DNA from 2 places in the Streptomyces sp. NPDC017202 genome. Region 1 is predicted to be linked to the other one. Evidence: riboswitches for the same ligand, from Rfam matches in the RefSeq annotation. Region 1 holds a riboswitch; the other holds the start of a gene.
The links. Region 1 has a riboswitch for glycine ahead of gcvP (aminomethyl-transferring glycine dehydrogenase). Riboswitches for the same ligand answer to the same signal wherever they lie in the genome.

Region 2: linked by a shared signal. The riboswitch ahead of gcvT (glycine cleavage system aminomethyltransferase GcvT) and the one ahead of gcvP (aminomethyl-transferring glycine dehydrogenase) in region 1 are both predicted to bind glycine.

The regions. Positions count from the first base shown of each region.
Region 1 is NZ_JBIRNP010000027.1:63,772-67,735, reverse strand. Features, by position in the region: gene ACH4N1_RS32170 (DNA polymerase IV) at 1-1,398, shown strand, start outside; gene ACH4N1_RS32165 (nucleotidyltransferase domain-containing protein) at 1,423-1,977, shown strand; gene ACH4N1_RS32160 (PRC-barrel domain-containing protein) at 1,899-2,270, opposite strand; glycine riboswitch at 2,388-2,483, shown strand; gene gcvP (aminomethyl-transferring glycine dehydrogenase) at 2,667-3,964, shown strand, end outside.
Region 2 is NZ_JBIRNP010000013.1:37,435-41,398, reverse strand. Features, by position in the region: gene ACH4N1_RS23840 (enhanced serine sensitivity protein SseB C-terminal domain-containing protein) at 1-165, opposite strand, end outside; gene ACH4N1_RS23835 (enhanced serine sensitivity protein SseB) at 345-1,139, opposite strand; gene ACH4N1_RS23830 (AAA family ATPase) at 1,639-2,325, opposite strand; glycine riboswitch at 2,502-2,601, shown strand; gene gcvT (glycine cleavage system aminomethyltransferase GcvT) at 2,792-3,910, shown strand.

The DNA of each region.
Region 1 (3,964 bases):
TTCTTCGCCCAGGCGGAGCAGGCGTCCAAGCCGAGTCTGCGCGGTAAGGCGGTGGTCGTGGGAGGTCTCGGGCCGCGAGGGGTGGTGGCGACCGCCTCGTACGAGGCCCGGGTCTTCGGGGTGCACTCCGCGATGCCGATGGCGCAGGCCCGCCGGCTCGCTCCGAACGCCGCCTACCTGGTGCCGCGGGGCGCGTTCTACCGCCAGATCAGCGACCAGGTCATGGCGCTGCTGCGGGCCCTGTCGCCGCTGGTGGAGCCGCTCAGCCTGGACGAGGCGTTCGTGGATCTGGAGGCCGGTGAGGCGGCCTGGGACAGCGAGTCGGCGCGGCTGGCCGGGGTGCGGCTGCGCGCCGACATCCGGGCGGTCACCGGGCTCACCGGTTCGGTGGGGCTGGCCGCCTCGAAGATGCTCGCCAAGATCGCCTCCGAGCAGGCGAAACCGGACGGCCTGGTGCTGATCGAACCGGGCACCGAGCGGTCCCTGCTCGCGCCGATGCCGGTGCGGACGCTGCCGGGGGTCGGTCCGGCGACCGGCGACCATCTGCGGCGGGCCGGGATCACCACGGTCGGGGAGATGGTCGAGGCGGGGGAGGACGAGCTGGTGAGGCTCCTGGGCAAGGCGCACGGGCACGCGCTGTACGGCATGGCGCTGGCCCGGGACGACCGGCCCGTGGTGGCCGAGCGCGAGACCAAGTCCGTGTCGGTGGAGGACACCTACGACGTGGACATCCACGACCGGGTGCGGGTGGAGCTGGAGGTGCAGCGGCTCGCCGACCGGTGCGTGCGGCGGTTGCGGGGGGCCGGTCTGTCGGGGCGGACCATCGTGCTGAAGGTGCGGCGGTACGACTTCTCCACGCTCACCCGGTCGGAGACCCTGCGGGGGCCCACGGACGATCCGGCGGTCGTGCGGGAGGCGGCGGCGCGGCTGCTGGACGCGGTGGACACGACGGGCGGTGTGCGGCTGCTCGGGGTGGGGGTCAGCGGGCTGGCCGACTTCACGCAGGAGGACCTGTTCGCGCAGGCGGCCGAGGTACGGGCGGCTGAGGTGCGGGCGGCTGAGGTACGGGCGGCCGAGGTGCGGCCCGAGGGGGCCGAGGAAGAGGTACCGGAGGCGCCCGCCGTGTCCGAGGTGGTGCCCGCGGAGCACCGCTGGCGGCCGGGACTCGACGTGCGGCACGCCGAGCTCGGTCACGGGTGGGTGCAGGGCAGCGGGCTGGGGCGGGTGACCGTGCGGTTCGAGACACCCGGGTCGGGGGTGGGCCGGGTGCGGACGTTCCGGATCGACGACCTCGATCTGGAACCGGCGCAGCCGTTGCCGCTGGTGCCGCGAAGACCGGACGGGGCACCGGCCGTGGACACGGCAGGCCGGGGGCCGCGGCCGGGGAACGCCCGGTGACGGGATCGAGTGAGGCGGTGTGCGGTGACGGACGAGACGGCGGACGAGAAGGGACGGACGGGCCCTGCGGGGGTCTCGGCGGAGCGGCGTGAGGAGGTGCGTTCGGTGGTCCGGCGGGTCACCGAATGGGCCGCGGGACGCGAGGACGTCGTCGGCGTGCTGCTCGTCGGGTCCTGGGCGCGGGGCGCCGGGCGAGCGGACTCGGATGTCGATCTCGTCGTGCTGACCGCCGAGCCGGGCCGGTACGCCGCCGGGGACGCCTGGGGGCGCGAGCCGGCCCTGGGAGAGCTGATCCGCAACCGGGCCTGGGGGCCCGTCACCGAATGGCGGTATGCCACCGTCTCCGGTCTGGAGGTCGAGGTCGGCATCGGTCCCGCCGACTGGGCGCGTACCGATCCCGTCGACCCGGGCACACGACGCGTCGTCACCGACGGGGCGCGGCCGCTCCACGATCCGCAGGGGCTCCTCGGGGCGCTGGTCCGGGCGTGCGGCCGGCCCGCTCAGGTCTCCTCCGAGCCCGCCAGCCTGCCGAAGTCACGGTCCGGGAGGGGCGGAGGGGCGGCCACGTCGAGTCCGTAGTGGTGATAGAGCTGGAGTTCCTGGTCGGGGGAGAGGTGACGGCCCACGCCGAAGTCGGGAGCGTCCTTGATCAGGGCGCGGTCGAAGGGGACGTGCAGGGTGCCCTCGACCAGTTCGCTGGGCTCCAGGGGGACGAAGGCGTCCCTGCTGAACAGGCCGGTGCGTATGGCCGCCCACTCCGGCACGCCGGTCGCGTCGTCGAGATAGATCTCGTCGATGGTGCCGATCTTGGTGCCGTTGCGGTCGAACGCCTTGCGGCCGATCAGGTTGCGCGGGTCGATGTCGGTCTGCACGGGGCCCCTCCACTTCGTCGCGAGCTCGTCCCTCAGCACTACGAAAGAGCACATCGGGAGTCGCGGCCACTCGAAAGGAGGCCTCGTTGACCTCGCTGGTAGTCTGGCAATGGCTGCTGACCCCGTGCGGGAGAGTCCTCCGGAGACCACCGGAGGCGCCGAAGGAGCAAATCCTCCCCGGAATCTCTCAGGCTCACGTACCGCACGGACGAGGTCACTCTGGAAAGCAGGGCGGGTGCCGACGGCGTCGACGGCTTCCGCCCTCACCGACGGTGAAAGCCGGGTGCCCTCGGGCGGCCGGTGAAGCTCTCAGGTTGAGATGACAGAGGGGGAGGCCGTCCGGGTACCCGCCAGTGGTGCCCCTCGAAGGTCGTGTCTGACCAGGAGGCCTCCGCAATGACCGCCCATCGCATTCCGCTCTCCGACCTCGAACAGGGAATCCCCTTCGAGCAGCGCCACATCGGGCCCGACCAGGAGGCGCGGGCCAAGATGCTCGCGCAGGTCGGTTACGGCTCTCTGGACGAGCTGACCGCCGCCGCCGTCCCCGACGTGATCAAGAACGCCGACACGCTGGACCTGCCGGGGGCGCGCACGGAGGCCGAGGTGCTGGCCGAGCTGCGGTCGCTGGCCGACCGCAACCAGGTCATGGACTCCATGATCGGGCTCGGCTACTACGGCACCTTCACCCCGCCGGTCATCCTGCGCAACGTCATGGAGAACCCGGCCTGGTACACGGCCTACACGCCGTACCAGCCGGAGATCTCGCAGGGCCGGCTCGAGGCGCTGCTGAACTTCCAGACCATGGTCGCCGATCTGACCGGACTGCCGACCTCCGGCGCCTCGCTGCTCGACGAGGGCACGGCCGCGGCCGAGGCGATGGCGCTGTCCCGGCGCATGGGGAAGAACAAGAAGGGCCTCTTCCTGATCGACGCGGACGCGCTGCCGCAGACCATCGCGGTCATCGAGACGCGTGCCGAGCCGACCGGCGTCGAGGTCGTCGTCGCCGACCTCAGCGAGGGCATTCCGGCCGACATCGCCGCGCGGGAGATCAACGGTGTGCTGATCCAGTACCCGGGGGCCTCCGGCGCCGTACGCGACCTCAAGCCGGTCATCGACCAGGCGCACGAGCTGGGGGCGCTCGTCACCGTCGCCGCCGATCTGCTCGCGCTGACGCTGCTGACCTCGCCCGGTGAGCTGGGCGCGGACATCGCCGTCGGGACGACGCAGCGGTTCGGGGTGCCGATGGGCTTCGGCGGGCCGCACGCCGGTTACATGGCCGTCCACGAGAAGTTCGCGCGCAGCCTGCCCGGGCGGCTCGTGGGCGTGTCCGTCGACGTGGACGGCAACCGGGCGTACCGGCTGGCGCTGCAGACCCGTGAGCAGCACATCCGGCGGGAGAAGGCGACCAGCAACATCTGTACGGCGCAGGTGCTGCTCGCCGTCATGGCCGGCATGTACGCCGTCTACCACGGCCCCGAGGGCCTCCGCGCGATCGCGCGGCGCACCCACCGCTACGCCTCGGTCCTGGCCGCCGGGCTCACCGCGGGCGGCGTCGAGGTCGTGCACGGTTCCTACTTCGACACGCTGACCGTGCGGGTGCCCGCGAAGGCCGCCGAAGCCGTCGCCGCCGCGCGGGACAACGGCGTCAACCTGCACCTCGTCGACGCCGACCACGTGGCGGTCTCCTGTGACGA
Region 2 (3,964 bases), on a different contig from region 1:
GGCGTCGGCGGAACCGGCCTGACCCTGCCACAGCAGCATCCACACCTGGCCGGTGCCCGGGGTCGCGAGGGCGCGCAGGAGTGCCTCGTAGGCGTCGTAGCGCCCGGGGGTCACCTGGCGCAGCATGTGCTCGACCTGCCCGGCCGCGATGCCGCTGGCGCTCACCTGTACCGCCCCTTCGATAAGTTGCCCCGCTTTCGGGAGACCAGCTTAGGTGTCTTCGCCGACAACGGGTCCCCCCGAGGGGCCCGCTCGTCCGCCGCCGGCGGGACCGGGCCGGGGCGCCCGCCCGGCCCTCGCGGCACCGCCGCCCACCGGCACGGACGTCCCCGTGCGGAACGCGTTCAGTGGATCCGGGAGTAGAAGGGCCGCACGCGCTCCTTCAGCCACCGGGCCACCGGGTCCTCCGTCACGTCGAGCAGGACGAGGTTGACCGGCCAGGGCGCCCGGGCCCGGCCGAGCGCCCTGCCGAGGGCCTCCAGGGGCAGCGCCCGCAGGTCGCCCTCCCCCGGGGAGAGTTCGACGCCGACGAACAGCACGGGGTCGGCCGTCTCGATCGCGGCGAGGCAGCGGCGGGCGGTCAGGACGACGCCGGTCGCCTCGAACTCGGCGGTGGCGGCGGACAGGAAGTCCACCGGGTCGTCCTGCCAGTCGGGCTCGTAGAGACGGACCCGGCCGCCGCCGGCGGGACCGTCCAGCGGGGTGCGGCCGGCCCGGCACAGCTCGGCGACGGCCATCGGGGGCAGCGGGATGCCGACCGTGCCGTCCGGGTTCACCAGGATGCCGACCTGCGGGGGCAGTCCGCGGGCGAACTCGACGGCCGGGGCGACGGTGTACGACATGTGCGCGCCGACGACCTGCCGGAACTGCTCCTCGGAGCTGAACACGGGCACGTACGCCTGGCCCTCCAGCTCCAGGGTGGGCAGGTCCAGGGGGCCGCTGTGCGGGCCACCGCCGGCGGGCAGCGGCACCCACACGAAGCTGCGGCCGAGCACCTCCACGATCCGTCCGCCGGCCCCGGGCACGCCGAGGGAGGCGGAGAGCACCTCCTCCAGCTCGTTGCCGGGCCATCCGCCGTGGGGATGGGGGTGCGCCTGTGCCGGGAAGTCCGCGGGGAAGTCCGCCGGGGGGAAGTCCATCTGCCTACCGCCTGCTGGGAACCACTGGGTGTGGCTCGAAAGGCTATCGGGTATCGGGCCCGCCCCCGCGGCCGCCGGACGTCCCGGCGGCCGGGGGCCGGATCCGGGAGCCTGGACCCGCGCGGCGGAACCTGCGGCTCCGGGGCGGACCGGATCGGCGGCGGGGGCGGGTCCGTACGGCGACCGGGGGCCTGCACGGCAGCCCGACGGCCGAAAGCACCGAACCTTCCCGGCGAGCGGCGAGCGGCGAGCGGCGCCCCCTACGCCACCCCTGCGACCACGGGGCCCGGCCTCGTGTGCCGGTACGCCCGTGTGCCGGTACGCCCGCAGAAAGCCCGAGCCCGTGGCGGCCCGCGGCCGCACGTCCCACAGCCGTGCCACGGCCCGAAGGCCGCGCTCCCGGAGCCCGCGTGCCGGCCCGGCGACCGCGCACCCAGACCCCGTGTGCCGGCCCGACGGCCGAAGCCCCCGCCCCGGTCAGCCCGTGCCCGCGCCCCGGTCAGCCCGTGAAGGTGATGCGGCGGAGGGTGTCGGCCGCGGCGCGGTCCAGGAGGACCGTCGAGCCGCAGCCCTCGGGAAGGCGGCCCCGCTCCGCCGCGCGCAGCAGGCGGGCGGCGGCCCGGCGGTGCCGGCGGAAGGCATACCGGGAGACGCCCCGGCCGCGCTCGCGCTGGCCCTCCAGCGCGGTGTCCACGGGGACGTCGAGCAGCACCAGGTGCAGGCTGCCGCCGCGGCGGCGGGCCTCGCGGGCCAGCCAGGCCCGCACCCAGGCCTGCGTGCCGCAGTCGTGGACGACGACGCCCTCGCCGGTGCGCAGGACGCGGCGCAGACCGGCGTAGTGGGCGAGGCGGACGAGGGGGCGGTAGAGGGCGTAGGGCAGGGCGCGCGGCATGCGGGCGTCCCAGCGGTCGCGGGTGTCCTGGGAGTCGACGCGGACGCCCGTGACCGCGCGCTTCATCAGCGTGGACTTGCCGCTGCCGGGCAGTCCCGTGACCACGACCAGGTCGCGGGACGCGAACAGCAGGCCGTGCGGGCTGCGGCCGGCGCGGTCGCGCAGGTCGCGGACGACCGGGGCGGGCGGTGCGTCGGCCGCCTCCCGGGCGGAGGTCTGCGGCTGCGCGGGCAGTGCGAGCGCCGGGCCGGTCGCGAGCGCCGGGCCCGTCCCGAGTGCCGTGGTCCTGTTCACCGTGTGCGTCCTCCCCTGGGGTCAGACAAGTCTTCTCCCCGTCGAGCGTAAAGAGAAGGTAATCCGGTTCGTCTCGCGTTTTCATGCGCTTACCGCCACAGGCCGGTTACAGATGCGGCCTGCCGCGATCGGGCGGGGCGTGCGATGATGGCCGCGCCAACTGCATACCGGCCGTTTGAATCCGCGCGGGAGAGTCCCCACCGGCAGCATCGCTGGGGCGCCGAAGGAGCAAGTCCCTCCCTTGAATCTCTCAGGCACCGTTACCGCGCGGGCGAGGCACATCTGAAAAGCGGGTCGCCCTCCGGTGGCCCCACCCAAGGTGCAAGCCGTGGTCGACCCGTGCGCGGGCGGTCATGGCGAACCTCTCAGGTTCCGATGACAGATGGGGAGGAAAGCCCTCGCTTCCCCCACGCCCGGCTCCGCCCGGGTGGGAGGGACCCCCGTCGCCCTGGGAGACGAACGTCCGATGAGCAGTACCCCGCTCCGCCACACCGCCCTCGACGCCCTGCACCGTTCGCTGGGCGCGACCATGACCGACTTCGCCGGCTGGGACATGCCCCTGCGCTACGGCTCCGAGCGCGACGAGCACAACGCCGTACGGACCCGGGCCGGCCTCTTCGACCTCTCGCACATGGGCGAGATCACCGTCACCGGCCCGCAGGCGGGCGCCCTGCTGAACTTCGCGCTGGTCGGCAACATCGCGGCCGTGGGCGTGGGCCGGGCCCGCTACACCATGATCTGCGACGCCGACGGCGGCATCCTCGACGACCTCATCGTGTACCGGCTCGCCGACACCGAGTTCATGGTCGTCGCCAACGCCTCCAACGCCCAGGTCGTCCTGGACGCGCTGACCGCGCGCGCCGGCGGCTTCGACGCCGAGGTGCGCGACGACCGCGACGCCTACGCGCTGCTCGCCGTCCAGGGCCCGGAGTCCCCCGGCATCCTGAAGTCGCTCACCGACGCCGACCTCGACGGCCTGAAGTACTACGCGGGCCTGCCCGGCACCGTCGCCGGCGTCCCCGCGCTCATCGCCCGCACCGGCTACACCGGCGAGGACGGCTTCGAGCTGTTCGTGAAGCCGGAGCACGCCGTCGAGCTGTGGCAGGCCCTGACGAAGGCCGGCGAGGGCGTCGGCCTGATCCCCTGCGGCCTGTCCTGCCGGGACACGCTCCGCCTGGAGGCGGGCATGCCGCTGTACGGCCACGAGCTGTCGACCGCGCTGACCCCCTTCGACGCCGGGCTCGGCCGGGTCGTGAAGTTCGACAAGGACGGCGACTTCGTGGGCCGCGAGGCGCTCGCCGCGGCCGCCGAGCGCGCCGCGACGAACCCGCCCCGGGTCCTCGTCGGCCTGGTCGCCGAGGGCCGCCGCGTCCCGCGCGCCGGGTACGCCGTGGTCGCGGGCGGCGAGGTGGTCGGCGAGGTCACCTCCGGCGCCCCCTCCCCCACGCTGGGCAAGCCGATCGCGATGGCCTACGTCGACGCCGCGCACGCGGCACCGGGCACGCCGGGTGTCGGCGTGGACATCCGGGGCAGCCACGAACCGTACGAGGTCGTGGCGCTGCCGTTCTACAAGCGCCGGAAGTAGAGACTGGCGCACGGCCGACAGACCGGGCCCCGGCCGGCCCCGCGCGTGACCCTG